DNA from 2 places in the Bacillus sp. JJ1562 genome. Region 2 is predicted to be linked to the other one. Evidence: riboswitches for the same ligand, from Rfam matches in the RefSeq annotation. Region 2 holds a riboswitch; the other holds the start of a gene.

Region 1 (8,562 bases), on a different contig from region 2:
CTTCCTCGATGATGCGCTCTCCTTCTTCAAGTAAATGAATTCGAACGACACGGCGATCTTTTGGATCTTTTACACGCATGACAAGATTATTTTTTTCCATTCTATCAACAAGATCGGTTGTTGTGCTACATGCTAAGTACATTTTATTTGATAATTCACCAATTGTCATATCTCCATGTTCAAGCAACCACTGAAGGGCAATAAATTGTGGTGTTGTAATTGTAAAGTTATTTAGGATTTCACGGCCTTTTTGTTTGAGTAAACCGGAAATAAAACGAAGAGATTTTTCGATATCTGCGATTACTTGGTAGTCTTTTGTGTCTTTGCTCTCTTGAACAGTCATTACATCCTCTCCTAGTAAAGTATTAGTGTAAAATCCAACTGTTTTTCTCTCGTGTCACAGTTAGTGAATTTGTCTCATCCGTAAGAACTTTTTCATTTCAGGAAAAAAACTATATTATTCTTATTTTCTACTTTTTTCGCGTAAAAAGCAAGTTCAAGTATTTTGAAATATGTAGTTGCTTCTTAAATAAGTAACCGGCTACCTTACAGTGTAAAGTGTAGCCGGTAATACTTAAAGTTCAAGTTCTCCCATACGAAGGAGCTCTACAACTGCTTGAGAACGCCCCTTTACTCCCAGCTTCTGCATCGCATTCGAAATGTGGTTACGAACTGTTTTTTCGCTAATGAATAATTCACTTGCGATATCTTTCGTTGTTTTGTCTTGAACTAGTAATTCAAAAACTTCTCTCTCTCTTTTTGTTAGTAGCGGTTTTGGTTGAAACTCTTTCTCCTTCAAGTATTGTAACCCTCCTTGCTAAGGTTCGAGCTGAACTACTGGATGGGTATATATTTAGTCACAATATAGTATGAGAAGGAGAGTGTTGCGGTGACTGTTAAAAGGTTGATATGTAGACTTTTGCGCGTCCATTTTTTAGTGTATTGGTATTACCGTTCAACTTTGCTCATACAATATAGGTTAGGTGCTTTTTTAACATATGCTTCATCTCTTCAGACCATGGTTCCCCTTTTCCTGTTTGCTTGGACATTTGAACTAATGTACTCCTACCGACAAAACTAATGGCTCCCTCTTTGTTCTTCGCCATATAATGAATATCCATTGAGGAATTGCCAAGCTGATTTATTTTTACATACAGCTTAAGCTGGTCACCAAAAAAGACTTGTTTCAAATAATCACATTGTTGGCTTGCAACCACGGGGATTGCTTTGCTTGATTTGTCGGTCCATATTTGCATAAAACCCAATTTATTAAAATATTGAATTCTTGCTTCCTCAAAGTAAGTGAAGGGTACAGTGTTATTTAAATGTCCAAACATATCTGTTTCGGAAAAGCGTACTTGAATCGGTTGGAAAAAATCAAATGTATTCTCCCATGTCTCAATATCATCGATATACGTAATATGTTTCATTCCAATAGCTCCCTTACATAAGATTATTCAGGTCATGGTAAAGTGGTGCCTTCAACTAATGGAAAAAGAGGATTTTTCAAAACTTCTTGAAAGTTGACCGCCTTAATGAAAAATCTCTTCGTAAAAAAGCACTCCTCCATTTACATGAAGGAGTGCTTCGCATTTCTATTAGACTTGGTCACTACCAAACATATTTCTAAATGCTTGGATTGAAGTATCTCTGTTTAGAGCGGCAATTGAGGTTGTGAGTGGAATACCTTTAGGACAAGACTGTACACAGTTTTGTGAGTTACCACAGTTTGCTAGGCCTCCATCTCCCATAATTGTTTCTAAACGTTCTCCTTTATTCATAGCACCAGTTGGGTGAGCGTTGAATAAACGAACTTGTGATAATGGAGCAGGTCCAATGAACTCAGATTTGCTGTTAACGTTCGGACATGCTTCTAGACATACACCACATGTCATACATTTTGATAATTCATATGCCCATTGACGTTTCTTTTCTGGCATACGAGGACCAGGTCCCAAATCATAAGTTCCGTCGATCGGAACCCAAGCTTTTACTTTTTTCAATGAATCAAACATTCTACTACGGTCAATTTGTAAGTCACGGACAATTGGGAATGTCTTCATTGGTTCAAGTTTAATCGGTTGTTCAAGTTGGTCAATAAGTGCTGAACAAGATTGACGTGGCTTGCCATTGATAACCATTGAACAAGCACCGCAAACTTCTTCTAAACAGTTCATGTCCCAAGTAATTGGGGCAACTTGATTTCCATTAACATCTATCGGATTACGGCGAAATTCCATTAAAGCTGAAATAACGTTCATGTTTTTACGGTATGGTATCTTAAATTTAATGACATAAGGATCAGAATCTGGAGTATCCTGACGAGTAACATGAAATTCAACTGTTTTTTCACTCATATTACTTTTCCTCCTTATTCTTTGAATAGTCACGTTTACGTGGTGTGATTAATGAAGTATCTACTTCTTCATAATGGAATGCAGGCGCAGCATCATTACCAGTAAATTTAGCCATAGTCGTCTTTAAGAAATCCTCGTCGTTACGATCAGGGAAGTCAGGCTTATAGTGTGCACCACGGCTTTCGTTACGATTATAAGCACCAATTGTAATTACACGTGCAAGTTGAAGCATATTTTGTAATTGACGAGTAAATGTAGCACCTTGGTTGCTCCACTTAGATGTGTCATTGATATTGATGTTCTTATAACGTTCCATAAGCTCTTGAATTTTTTCATCTGTCTTTAATAGCTTGTCATTGTAACGAACCACTGTTACGTTATCAGTCATCCACTCACCAAGCTCTTTGTGAAGGATGTATGCATTTTCGGTACCATCCATTGACATAATGTTATCCCATTTTTCTTGCTCTTGTTTTACATGGCTATCGAAAACAGTTGAAGAAATGGAATCTGTACCTTTCTTAAGTCCTTTGATGTAATGAACTGCGTTAGGTCCAGCAACCATACCACCGTAGATAGCTGATAATAATGAGTTCGCACCTAAGCGGTTTGCACCGTGCTGTGAAAAGTCACATTCACCTGCAGCAAATAAACCAGGGATATTTGTTTGTTGATGATCGTCAACCCATAGTCCACCCATTGAGTAGTGAACAGCAGGGAAAATTTTCATTGGAACTTTACGTGGATCATCACCCATGAATTTTTCATAGATTTCAATAATTCCGCCTAATTTAATATCAAGCTCTTTTGGATCTTTATGAGAAAGATCAAGATATACCATGTTCTCACCATTGATACCTAGCTTCATATCTACACATACGTGGAAAATTTCACGTGTTGCAATATCACGTGGAACTAAGTTTCCGTATGCAGGATATTTTTCCTCTAAGAAGTACCAAGGCTTACCATCTTTATAAGTCCATACTCGTCCACCTTCACCACGAGCAGATTCACTCATTAGACGAAGTTTGTCATCTCCAGGAATAGCAGTTGGGTGGATTTGAATAAACTCACCGTTTGCATAATATGCACCTTGTTGGTACACAATTGATGCAGCTGAACCAGTATTAATAACTGAGTTAGTTGTTTTACCAAAGATAATTCCAGGACCACCAGACGCCATGATAACAGCATCAGCAGGGAAGGATTTAATTTCCATTGATTGAAGGTTCTGTCCTACGATACCACGACAAATCCCCTCATCGTCCTGGATAATTCCTAAAAATTCCCAACCTTCGTACTTCGTTACAAGTCCTGCTACCTCATGACGACGAACTTGCTCATCTAATGCATAAAGCAATTGTTGACCAGTTGTTGCACCCGCGAATGCAGTACGATGGTGCTGTGTTCCACCGAATCGACGAAAATCAAGTAAACCTTCTGGTGTACGGTTAAACATAACTCCCATACGGTCCATTAGGTGAATGATTCCTGGTGCAGCTTCACACATTGCCTTAACTGGCTTTTGGTTTGCTAGGAAGTCTCCACCATATACGGTATCGTCGAAGTGGATCAAAGGAGAGTCCCCTTCACCTTTTGTATTAACCGCACCGTTAATCCCACCTTGAGCACAAACTGAGTGTGATCGTTTTACAGGTACGAGTGAAAATAAATCAACTTGTGTTCCTTCTTCAGCAGCCTTGATGGTAGCCATTAAACCAGCTAATCCACCACCAACTACGATAACTTTTCCTTGACTCAAAGTAACTCACTCCCCAATAAAGAGATCGTTCATCTTGTATAAAAAACTGTGAACGTTCTAATTTTCAAATTCTTAAACGAAAGCAAAAATTGTCGTAACACCTACGTATGATAATGCAATAAAAATAATGATTGTTACATATGTTGCAATTTGTTGAGAACGAGGAGTTATTGTTAGTCCCCAACTTACGGCAAATGACCAAAGACCATTTGAGAAATGGAAAATTGTGGAAATTACACCAACAAGATAGAAAACAAGCATTGCTGGTGAACTCAAGATTTCCTCCATCATATTGAAGTCAACTTGTGTCCCCAAAGCCGCTTGAATACGTGTTTGCCATACATGCCATGCTAGAAAAATTAGAGTAATGATTCCGGATATACGTTGTAAGAAGAACATCCAGTTACGGAAAAAGCCGTATCTACTCACATTGTTCTTTGCAGTAAAGGCAATATATAGACCGTAAATCGCGTGAAATAGTAATGGTAAATAGATAATAAAAGTTTCTAAAAATAGTCTAAATGGGAGACTCCCCATAAAGTCAGCAGCACTGTTAAATGCTTCTTCTCCTCTTGTCGCAAAGTTATTCACAACTAAGTGTTGAATTAAGAACACCCCTACAGGGATTACACCTAATAATGAATGGAGCCTGCGATTAAAAAACTCACGATTACCAGCCATACTTTACCCCCCTTAATAATAAACCGCACCTTTTAGGCACTCCTTTTCATTCCTCATCCCCAAAATTATGTATTAGGACGAAATAAAAACTGACAATTGAAAACCCTTGCAGTAAACTACAAAATGCTTTTTTCATAGATAAAAAGACAAGTGTAGGCACAATTTTCTTTTATCAGTATAATGTAACAAGTTCATTTTACTCCCATCTAGCAAGAGCGTCAAGGAAACACGTCCACAAATTATTCATGAATCTGATAATATTTGGACACTTTTGTTTCTATCTACCTGAAATACAAATTGATCTAATATGACAAAAAGAAACAAAAAAATTCATGTGTTTCTTATCCCCGATAGTTTATAATAAAGAATGGAGAAAGAGGGGAATGCAGTGAAGAACATTAACATCAATGAACAAAGTGTAAATTCAAGTGAACAGACCGTTTCTGTTTTTGGTTATGAACTTATACGTGAAATTTTAATACCTGATTTACTTGGCAAAGAAACTCCACAGATTCTATACTGGGCTGGAAAAAATCTTGCCCGTAAATTCCCCTTACCAACAATTGAAGAAATTATTTCGTTTTTTCATGATGCTGGATGGGGAGACCTAACGGTAGAGCGTTCGGATAAGAATTCTATTGAATTCCATTTAGATGGAACGATCGTGTCTTCTCGTTTTAAACGAAAGGATATTTGTACATTCCAACTTGAATCTGGTTTTCTTGCTCAACAAATTCAACAACAGAAAAATCGAATCACTGAAAGCTATGAACAACAAAAAAGACGAGCAAAAAAAATCATCTTCACGGTAAAATGGGATCAAAAAGACATTACTGAAGAATAAGAGTCTGCACAATACGTGCAGGCTTTTTATATAGAAATGGGCGCCCAAAAACAAGATTTATCTTTGAACGCCCCGCTATGCATCAAATTATAGTTTGACTTTTGCTTTTTCTTCTTCAACCACTGCTAAATTAAATGAATCATGTAATGCTTCAACCGCAAGAACCATGCTTCCTTGATCAACAACAGTTGAAACTTTGATTTCAGATGTACTTACCATTTTTACTTCAATGTTTTCTTGTGCAAGTACTTGGAACATATCAGCCGCAACCCCTGGGTTTGAAACCATTCCAGAGCCAACAATTGAAACCTTCGCTAAACCATCTTCATGCTGAATACTCTCATATTTTAATAAATCCTTGTTATTTTCTAAAACAGCAAGAGTGTCGCGTAAATCTGGTGTTTTAATTGAAAATGAAATATTTGTATGATTTTGATCTGTCGTGTTTTGAATGATGATATCTACGTTTAAACCATTCTTTGCAAGTGTGCCAAAGATGGTTGAAAGTGTGTGTAATTCATTTGGTAATCCAGATACTCTTACCCTTGTGATCTGGTCTTCGAAAGCAATTCCCCTGACAACGAGATTCTTTTCCATCGAAACTTCCTCCTCAATTATGGTTCCATTTTCTAGCTCTAAGCTTGATCGAACTTCAAGCGGCATTTCAAAGTTTTTCGCAAATTCAACTGCACGTGGGTGAAGTACACCCGCACCTAGGTTTGCAAGCTCCAGCATTTCATCATAGGAAATGGAATGAAGTTTACGTGCAGATGGAACAACACGAGGATCCGTCGTATATACACCTGTTACATCTGTGTAGATATCACATTTGTCCGCATTCAATGCTGCTGCTAGTGCAACTGCAGTTGTATCAGACCCACCCCGTCCAAGAGTCGTTATATCTCCAGAGCCACTGATTCCCTGGAATCCTGCAACGACAACGATTTTCCCTTCTTTTAGACGATCGCTTACTCTTGAAACTTCAATATTTTCAATGCGGGCATTACTATGTATAGCCTCAGTTTCAATACCAGCCTGCCAGCCAGTGTAAGATACAGATTCATACCCCTTTTCCTGAATTGCCATTGATAAAAGGGCGATTGTTACTTGTTCACCTGTACTTAACAACATATCCATCTCGCGTTTGCTTGGCGAGTTTGTAATTTCATTTGCTAAGCTTACTAGCTGATCTGTTGTTTTACCCATTGCTGATACAACAACCACAACTTGGTTCCCTGCTTGCACTTCTTGAATAACACGATTAGCAACATTTTTAATTCTATCCGGTGACCCTACTGAGGTGCCTCCAAATTTTTGTACGATGATCCCCATGCCCTCAACCTCTTTCTGAATATAATAAAAAACAGCAATGAGATTATCTCATTGCTGTGATATACGTAAACAAAAAACGTGTCACATCGTGAGATAGCTCTCCAAGATTAACTCATCTTGACAATCTTACGTCTCTTAAACATAAGACCAGCAAAAAAGGTATGAGGCCTTTTTCACTTCGGCGAACTTTCCTTTCTGCAATAATCATAGGGGCTCATTCCCCTCCAATTGCATACTGATAAAGCTCGCTCCTCTATCATCACTTCAACGTATTGAAGTGTATATTATATTATTAAGGATTATATCAGAGTATTTTCAAAATAGCAACGCCTATTCCTTTAATTTTTCAAAGATGGCTTCAGCGGTTGGCCGAGGAATATTGGCTTGTTGGATTTCCTCTATGCTTGCTTCCTTCATTCTCTTGATTGAACCAAAATGCTTTAGCAATGCTTTCTTTCGCTTATCCCCGACTCCTGGAATATCATCAAGTGCAGATTGAAAGGCACTTTTTCCACGAACTTGGCGATGGAAGGTAATGGCAAAGCGGTGCACTTCATCTTGAATCCGTTGAAGAAGATAAAACTCCTGGCTATTTCTTGGAAGTTCCACAATTTCAGGTGGGTCCCCAATCAACAACTCTGAAGTTCTATGCTTATCATCCTTCGCAAGTCCTGCTAACGGGATTTCTAAACCTAGCTCATTTTCTATAATATCCCTTACTGCAGCAAGATGACCTTTTCCTCCGTCAATGACTATAAGATCTGGTAATGGAAGGTTTTCTTTGAGAGCGCGGCTGTATCTTCTCCGCACAACCTCCCTCATTGATTCATAATCATCAGGACCTTGCACCGATTTAATTTTATATTTTCTATATTCCTTTTTATCCGGTTTTCCGTCCGTAAAAACAATCATTGCTGAAACAGGGTCTGTCCCTTGGATATTCGAGTTATCAAATGCCTCAATCCGATGGGGGGTGTATATTCCCAATCTTTGACCTAAGTTTTCTACTGCCTTGATTGTCCGATCTTCATCACGCTCAATCAGAGCAAATTTCTCCGTTAAAGCGATTTTGGCATTTTTCCTTGCCAAGTCAACTAGTTGTTTTTTCTTCCCACGACTTGGCTGTTGTACATTTACCTCTAGTAATTGCTCAGCAATCTCATGATCAATCGAACTAGGAAGTAGAACTTCTTTTGGTTTAAAATGATTTTCTTTCAAATAGAATTGTCCCAGGAATGTTAAGAAATCTTGTTCTGGCTCATTATAAAATGGGAATAATGAAACATCCCTCTCTATTAATTTACCTTGACGAATGAAAAAGACTTGAACACACATCCAACCTTTATCATAGGAATAACCGAATACATCACGATCAATAAAATCGGTCATCGTCATTTTCTGTTTTTCCATCGTTGTTTCGATATTTGTGATTTGATCGCGGTATTCTTTCGCTCTCTCAAAATCTAGTTCTTCCGAAGCTTTTAGCATTTTTTCAGTTAACTCATGCTTGATTTCTTTATATCCACCATTAAGAAAACGTATGATATCGTCTACCATTTTTTTATTTGTTTCATCAGATACTTCAT
Region 2 (8,562 bases):
ACAAATTGCATCTATGAGTTTTAAAGCCATTATTGCCGGTACTTTGGCAGGATTTATTACTGCTATTTTTGTAAATATGTTTATCTAAACTTTTCCCCATGAAAACGGACCCGGATTTCGCAAAAGATTATTTTTATGAAATCTGGGTCCGTTTCGCAAATGTTAATTTAATTGGTTTTTAGCCTTTGGGCTTAACTCTATATCTTAATACAGTTTTTTGTTTTGCTGGCTCTACTTTTCTTGCGTCGGAAAGATATATTTCTCTATGTACAAGGGTAACTATTTCAAGATTATTTGTTGAAATAAATTCATTCATTTTTTCAAAACTTTGTGGTTCATCATCATAGGGACCGATATGAAGCATTTGGACAGATAAGCCATCCTCCATTACACCGAATTTTACTTCCTTTAAAAGTGGATGTGGCTTCTTTTTTCTTACATTCTCAAAGGCTCTCTCTACGATCTCTTCGGTTACAAACTCTGGCTGTCTGATCATGATCGTATAGATTAATTCGTCTTTATTTAAACTATCTAATTTCCTTCCTTCTTCAGTCAAATCCCATATTCCTTCCAATGGATAGACTGTATATTCAACATATCCTTCCGGAGTATATCCTCCTTTTGGCATCATTCTGATTGCATAAGTTAAAGAGTATAGAACTTTTATTTTTTCAGCGAACTCCTCACTATTCGGATTACCTGTTCCATTTATCATCAAAAATTTTTGCTCTGGAACTGTGATAAGTTCTGGTTTGCTTTTTGGTACATATAAATTTTTTTCATGTTTTCTCCACTCGTGTTTCATGTCTTACTCCTTTATTTAATTTTTTAAAAAACAATTATCATATCTTAAATGAATAATATCACTATTTCTGTAACTATTAAAAATGCCTGAAGCCCCGTGTAAAAAATTAAGGACCCCGTTTAAGGGGGTCCTTAATGAGCAATTAGTTATTTCATCTTTTTTGTAGCGAATAACAATAAACAGGTAACAAGAAGTTATTGCTTTGCATCCAAAAGTAATTTAATCTCTTTGATTTGTGCGAGATGTCGCTGTTCATGCAAATAGATTTGTTCAATCCATTGGTCAAGTGGTAATTCACCAAGAGCAGGATGCATTGTTGATTTTTCCGCTAATACCGATTTATCCTCTACTGTACTTAGGAAAGTCAGCAATTTTTTTCTCGAATCGTTTAACATGTCTATGATTGTCTGAACTTCAAATGGTCCTATATCTGGTTCAACGATTTTGGGAGCTTTAAGCTTTTTCGTTCGATCCAATATAAGCTTTACGTTTTTCCGTTCTGTTTGATTATTGTCAATCTCTTTTAATCCCCATGCAATAGCCTTTATTGTTGCCTGTTCTACTAAAACTAAGTGATGACAAACTTGTGCTATACTCCATTTATTAATCCCAGGACTACTATTAAATTGTGTATAACCTAATGAAGCAATCTCCATTACCAAGTCATTTCTCGTTTCATACAGATTGTCATTTACTAAGTTACTCATGAAATTCTCCCCTCACGAGAAAGTAAATACATAGATTCCTATTCTGTATATATTCTCTAAGCTGAAAAGTATTCTTTAAGTTTTATTTTTCTAGACTAAGGAACATCTCAAATTTTGCATTCATTGGTGGAGTAAATCATTTGTAATTATAGTGTAGAGCCTGCCCCCACTGCAAAAAATTAAGGACCCTATTTAAGGGCCCTTAATATTTAAACATTAGATAAAATTTTCTCATTATGAACGTACTAACGTACGTTTTAGGAATTCCCTAGTACGGTCTTGTGTAGGATTATTGAAAATTTGCTCTGGACTTCCTTCTTCAGCAATAACTCCCTTGTCCATAAATACGATTCGATCAGATACTTCTTTTGCAAATTCCATTTCGTGCGTTACGATTAGCATCGTAAGACCAGATTCTGCGAGCTCCTTCATGACTTTTAGAACTTCTCCTACCATTTCTGGATCAAGAGCTGATGTTGGTTCATCAAATAGCATCACATCTGGTTCCATCGAAAGTGCTCTTGCAATCGCCACGCGTTGCTTTTGCCCACCGGATAATTGCTTTGGCTTGGCGTTAATATATTTGTCCATGCCAACAACCTTCAAGTATTTCATCGCTACTCTCTCGGCTTCTTCCTTGGAGCGTTTCAGTACTTTTACTTGTCCCACCACACAATTGCTAAGGACATTATGATTATTAAATAAGTTAAATTGTTGGAAAACCATCCCTAAATGACGTCGGTAGGCTGCGACATCATGCATGTCATCCAATATATTTTTACCATGATAGATAATTTGGCCGCCGCTTGGTTTTTCTAACAGATTAATGCAACGAAGAAGAGTTGATTTACCAGATCCTGAAGAACCGATAATGGAGACTACTTCTCCTTTATTCACCGAGAAATCAATATCTTTTAATACTTCATGAGTTCCAAAGGATTTGTTTAAATGTTGAATATCAATAATCTTTTCCATATTCTCTCCTCCTTCTTCTATTGCTTTTGATTTGCTTGTAATGGTCTATCGTTCCCAATCATCGTATAGTTATCAGAGCCATCTAATTTTTTTTCAAAGTATAATAGTATTCTAGTGACAATGAAGGTCATTACAAAGTAGATCATACATGCTACGAAGAATGATTCAAAATATCTAAAATTATTACCTGAAATCGATTTTGTCACGAAATATAATTCTGTAACGGAAATTACATTCAGAACGGACGTATCTTTAATATTTATCACAAATTGATTACCCGTTGCAGGTAGAATATTACGTATAACCTGTGGTAATACAACATTCCACATCGTTTGGAAATGATTCATTCCTATTGCATGCGCTGCTTCAAACTGTCCTTTATCAATCGAAACAATCCCACCACGAACATATTCAGCCATATAGGCTCCTGTATTGATTGATACAACAATAATCGCTGCAACAAAAACATTCATATCTATACCAAATGCTAACGCAGAACCATAATAAATAACCATGGCTTGTACAATCATTGGTGTTCCACGGAAGAATTCTATATAGATTGAGAGGATTACATTAATCACTTTTAAAAATATTTTGTTCACTCCACGTTCAGGCATTGGAATTGTACGGACTACTCCTGCTAACAATCCAATCGCTGCCCCAATAATCGTCCCAATAAGAGCAATCAAAAGTGTTACACCCGCACCACGAAGGAACATTGGCCAGTTTTCTGTGATTATTCGAATGACCCACTCAAAACTCATCTTTTTTCCTCCTTTACCCTATAAAACCGACTGTATGTTGATATACAGCCGGTTTCTGGCATTTATTATTGTGCTGCTGGTTGATTTTTAATTGCCGAATCCATAATGCTTGTTTGTTCTTCTTCTGAGATACCTGCTAAAATTTCATTGATTTTATCTGTTAATTCACTGCCCTTTTGAAGTCCAACAGCGATTGCTGTATCATCTGCTGATGTTTTAAAACCTTCATCAAACTCAACCATGACAAAGTTCTCATTTGCAGATGAAGCACTAATTCCTTCAGGACGCTCTGAAACGTATCCATCAATTATTCCTGATTCAAGAGCAACTCTCATTGCTGGGAAGTTGTCCATTGCTGTTTTCTTCTCCACACCTTCAATTTGATCAATCACTGAATAGTGGAACGTATTTAATTGAGCTGTAACTTTTGCACTGTTGAAATCTTGAATAGAAGTAGCATTTTCATACTTACTACCTTTCTTCACAACCATCACTAAATTTGAAGTATAGTAAGTATCTGAGAAATCGATTGCTTCCTTACGTTCTGCTGTCGGTGACATACCCGCTATGATTGCATCAATTTTCCCTGATTGTAAAGCTGGTACAAGACCATCCCACTCTGTTTTGACAATAACTAATTCTTTTCCTAATCCTTCAGCTACTTTTTTAGCGATTTCTACATCATATCCACCCGCATATTCTTTAGAGCCATCAATTTTAACTGCACCGTTTGAATCATCGTTTTGAGTCCAGTTAAATGGCGCATATCCAGCTTCAAGGCCGACTTTAAATGTATTATCTTCTGACGACCCGGAACCAGAACTATTACTTGTCCCACATCCTGCTAATAAAAGAATAGTTGAAATCAATAAAACTATGAATAATGATAACTTGTTTCTCATCATCTATTTCCCCCTGTTTTTTGATAAATTTCGACAAAAAAAACGACCCGAGATTTACTCAGGTCGCTGTATCGTCACCCTAAAGTCCTCTCTTTTATCTCAAATGAGATAGCACAACTCAATAAACCGGGGTTTATTGAGACAGTCCTGCAGCTCTTAACTGCAGACCCAGCATGTAATACTGAGAATATTACAAACTTCGGCGACATTTCCTTCTCCTTAGCATCACTGCTTCTCAAACTCCACTAAAGACTGTTAAATATCGCGCCTCTACCTCACTATTAAAAAGTGAGGTCTTATTTAATTAGTTTCTATACTACTATAATACCTATAAAACCGTCAACCAGTATTTATTAGCAATATCTAGTAAGTCACTCCGGTGCAAAATCTACTGCTTGGCGAATGGCTTCAATTAAGCTTCTCTCATCCGCAATCCCTTTGCCTGCAATATCAAAAGCCGTGCCATGGTCAACACTAGTACGAATAATGGGTAAGCCGACTGTTATATTCACGCCAACATCAAGCCCTAGTACTTTTACAGGTCCGTGCCCTTGATCATGGTACATTGCGACAACAATGTCGAAATCCCCACGAGTTGCACGGAAAAATAGAGTATCAGCAGGCAATGGACCAAATACTTCTATTCCTTCAGCTTGAGCTTTCTGTACACCAGGAATCACTTTCTCTTCTTCTTCGCCGTAACCGAATAGTCCATTTTCACCAGCATGAGGATTGATTCCACAAACAGCAATTTTTGGATTTTTAATTCCGGATTTTTTTAAAGTCTCGTCCGCTAATTTGATCACTTTATATACACGTTCAGAATTGATCATCTTGACCGCATCAAGAATCCCTACATGTGTTGTAACATGAATGACTTTCAAATTGGGTGCAGATAGCATCATCGAAAAATCTGTTGTCCCGGTTAAATCAGCCAAAATTTCCGTGTGACCAGGGTAAAAATGGCCAGCCTTATGCAAGGCTTCTTTATTTAAAGGTGCCGTGCAAATTGCATCTATTTGCTTCCGGTTTGCTAGTTCAATAGCTTTTGCCAAATATTCATAAGCTGCATGACCTGCTTCTGCAGAGACTTTTCCAATAGGCAAATCCTCCGGCAATAATTTAAGATCAAGACAATTGACAATCCCCATTTGAAAATCTGCATCATCAATATGTTGGATGGAATGAATATGGAGCTTAGAATGGACATAAGCTTTTGCCCGCTCAAGAATTTTCGCATCTCCGATTACAATTGGCTTACATTTTTCATGTACTTCTTGTTCAGCTAAGCTTTTTAAAATAATTTCCGGTCCAACTCCTGCAGCATCTCCCATTGTAATCCCAATGATTGGTCTTTGCTTCGTCACGTTCACACATCCCTTATCAAAAAGTGCATTGCATTTATCAATGACTCACGATTCCCAAAACCCCCGGCTTTCGTGACAGCCCACATATCTCTTTCATATCCTATTAATCTTCCAAACGGCAAACCTGGTTCTATTTCAGAAGCTAATTCCATTTCGTTAATCCCAAGCATAGAACAGACTGCCTTCGCCGTATCTCCACCGGTTAATATCAACCCATTAATTAATTGGTTTTGGTTACAAATATCTTTTGCCAAAGTTCCTAAGCTGATTGCAATTCGTTCACTAATTTCCACCTTAGTTAAACCTTGTATTTCACCCTCATTTTGGGCAATTTCGCGATTTTCTTCATTCGACTCAACATACACAATATAATGCTTAGCATTGGAATGTGATTTCATTTCTTTTAAAATGGAGCTTGACTCAAAGACTGGTTGAATTAATTTCCGGACATCTAATTTAATGGAATACACATCTTCTAATCGAGTTGCTTCCTCAAGTTGAAGGTTTGTAATATGCGAGAGGCTACCTGAAACAGTCAATGTTTTACATATGGGTGGTTGTGAACTTCGAATTGTTTTCCCTTTTATTTGTAGGGCTTCAGGAATATATTCAATTAAACCAGCTGATCCTACCCAAACAATCCTTTTTCCTGTCAAAATGAATCGGTCTAGAATCATTTGAAAGTCAGATTCTCTCTCTACATCACATACAACCCATGATTTTGCTTGTTTCAGACAATCATCAATTTGCTTCAGAAATTCTGCTTCTGCAAGGTGAAGCAGGTCTTCAGAAAAAACCGCAGCTTTTCTCCCGCCTTTTTTGATTAGCAAATGTGGAATATAACTATCAGTAACAGGCGTCTTCGGATCCCTTCCAAATTCTGTTTCCGAGATTAAAGCTCCATTAATGTAGTGATAACCTAACTTTGTCGTTCTTCCCATCTTTGGTAGTGCTGGAGCAATTACTATTAGTTCTGGTTGAAAGACTTCTTCGATTGCTTCAAGTTCAGCTTTAATATTTCCTCTTAATGTCGAATCAATTTTTTTATAAATATGTTGATAACCTAATTTTTGCAGCATGAGGGCTGCTTTTTTTACAGCCGCCTTTGCTTCTTTCGGACCTAAAGAGCGGCTATTTGTATCAATAATTAACACATCACGATTTGACATGCTGCCTTCATTCTTACAGTCGTGGATGACCGAAGAACGAAGGCCCTTTAAAGCAAGCTGCACACCTGAGTCGTTTGCCCCTGTAAAATCATCTGCTATAATACCAATTTTATTGTTCAATCCATCCACACATCCTAATAGAAGACAAGAATCAAATACGCCAAGGCGTATTTGCGCCCGTTTTTAGGCCCACATGAAGTGGGTCATAAAGAAGTTGCCACAGGAAGTGGCGTACTTAGTCTTTGATCTTATGGTAGATACTGTGAAACTTCAATCTGTGGATTCACTACTCCACAGATTGTTAGTTGAGGCCCACAGGATGTGGGTCACAAAGATGTTGCCACAGGATGTGGCGTTCTTAGTCTTTGTTCAAATTTTCAGGCTTTTACTGGCAGTTGCCCTCTTTGAGGGCTTAGTGCCAGTTAAAGCTGAAAATTTACCTTTGAAAAATCATGGCATCCGCTGGAGGCTTTAGGCCCACACGAGGTGGGTCACTCAGACGTTGCCACAGGAAGTGGCGTTTTTAGTCTGAGTTCCTTAATTACAGTAGGGGTTTGAGCATCTACTATATAAGTTAAAAGGTTGGTCCAATTCTCCAAATACCAAAGTCGTTTTGTTTCAATATTTCTGATTTTGTTAGTTTACCAGATGAGACAGATTTAATTTCTTCAAAGATCGATTGTCCAACTGATTGTACGGTTTCTTTTCCTTCTATAATTGTTCCAGCATTTAAATCCATATTATCTCTCATACTATTAAACATTGGTGTATTTGTTGAAATTTTAATAACAGGGGCTATTGGTGATCCCGTTGGCGTACCACGACCAGTTGTGAACAGGACCACCTGTGCACCTCCCGCGACCATTCCGGTAAGCTGTTCAATATCCTGCCCTGGAGTATCCATCCAGACAAGTCCTTTTTTGGTTGGAATGTCCGCATAGTCAATTAGTTCTTGAAGCGGGCTCGTGCCAGATTTTGTAGCTGCTCCAAGTGACTTTTCCTCGAGCGAACTTAATCCTCCAGCTATGTTCCCAGGTGTAGGATTACCTGTGCGGATATCTATACCCATCATTAGTGCTCGACCTTCAGCCTGCTTAATCTTTTCATACACACGCTCAACAGTAAGATCATTGACCGCTCGATTAGCAAGTAAATGTTCGGCACCGATTAATTCTGTAGTTTCTGCAAGGATTGCGGTTCCACCGGCTTTTACAATCAAATCACTTACATGACCAACTGCAGGGTTTGCAGATAGGCCAGAACATGCGTCCGAACCACCGCATTCCGTTCCAATGATTAACTCACTGACATGGCATGGCTCTCTCATAATTGCAGAGGCATCCTGAACCATTTTTGCGGCAATTTTAGCAGCGTTAGCTATCGTTTGCAAGGTACCTCCATTTTCCTGAATGGAAACAGTCTCAACCGGCTTTCCACTTTTGGCGATTTCTTCCGCTACACTTCTTGCTTGATGTGTTTCACAGCCTAGTCCTAGCACGACAACGCCATACACATTTGGATTAAGCCCTACACCGACGTATGTTCGGAAGGTTTGATCATAATCCACCCCAACTTGTGTGCAGCCATGCTGGTGAATAAAACTAACGGTACCATGCACGAGCTGGGTAATTTGGTAGGCAGCCTGTGTTGCACAGGTGATGGTAGGAAGAATCAATACATGATTGCGAACCCCAACTTTTCCATCCGGACGTCTATACCCCATAAAATATTGTTGATTATCCATTTATATCGCCCCTTCCACGTGTTCCTTCGAGATTATGAACATGGACGTGCTCACCTGTAGCAATATCACAAGATGCAACACCGATGATTTCACCGTATTTATAAATCTTTTCACCCTTTTTAATCAGAG

Evidence for each region. Region 2 has a riboswitch for lysine ahead of V7097_RS04510 (transporter substrate-binding domain-containing protein). Riboswitches for the same ligand answer to the same signal wherever they lie in the genome.
Region 1: another riboswitch for lysine. It lies ahead of V7097_RS08725 (aspartate kinase); the one in region 2 lies ahead of V7097_RS04510 (transporter substrate-binding domain-containing protein).

The regions. Positions count from the first base shown of each region.
Region 1 is NZ_JBALOQ010000013.1:239,885-248,446, forward strand. It holds gene V7097_RS08690 (MarR family winged helix-turn-helix transcriptional regulator) at 1-343, opposite strand, end outside; gene gerE (spore germination transcription factor GerE) at 575-799, opposite strand; gene V7097_RS08700 (acyl-CoA thioesterase) at 966-1,430, opposite strand; gene sdhB (succinate dehydrogenase iron-sulfur subunit) at 1,599-2,357, opposite strand; gene sdhA (succinate dehydrogenase flavoprotein subunit) at 2,359-4,119, opposite strand; gene V7097_RS08715 (succinate dehydrogenase cytochrome b558 subunit) at 4,192-4,800, opposite strand; gene V7097_RS08720 (YslB family protein) at 5,189-5,644, shown strand; gene V7097_RS08725 (aspartate kinase) at 5,732-6,976, opposite strand; lysine riboswitch at 7,063-7,240, opposite strand; gene uvrC (excinuclease ABC subunit UvrC) at 7,307-8,562, opposite strand, start outside.
Region 2 is NZ_JBALOQ010000006.1:36,572-45,133, forward strand. It holds gene V7097_RS04485 (NupC/NupG family nucleoside CNT transporter) at 1-88, shown strand, start outside; gene V7097_RS04490 (GyrI-like domain-containing protein) at 179-805, opposite strand; gene V7097_RS04495 (DinB family protein) at 1,000-1,512, opposite strand; gene V7097_RS04500 (amino acid ABC transporter ATP-binding protein) at 1,747-2,487, opposite strand; gene V7097_RS04505 (amino acid ABC transporter permease) at 2,505-3,251, opposite strand; gene V7097_RS04510 (transporter substrate-binding domain-containing protein) at 3,317-4,153, opposite strand; lysine riboswitch at 4,255-4,434, opposite strand; gene pdxA (4-hydroxythreonine-4-phosphate dehydrogenase PdxA) at 4,525-5,487, opposite strand; gene V7097_RS04520 (four-carbon acid sugar kinase family protein) at 5,523-6,818, opposite strand; gene V7097_RS04525 (UxaA family hydrolase) at 7,264-8,433, opposite strand; gene V7097_RS04530 (UxaA family hydrolase) at 8,426-8,562, opposite strand, start outside.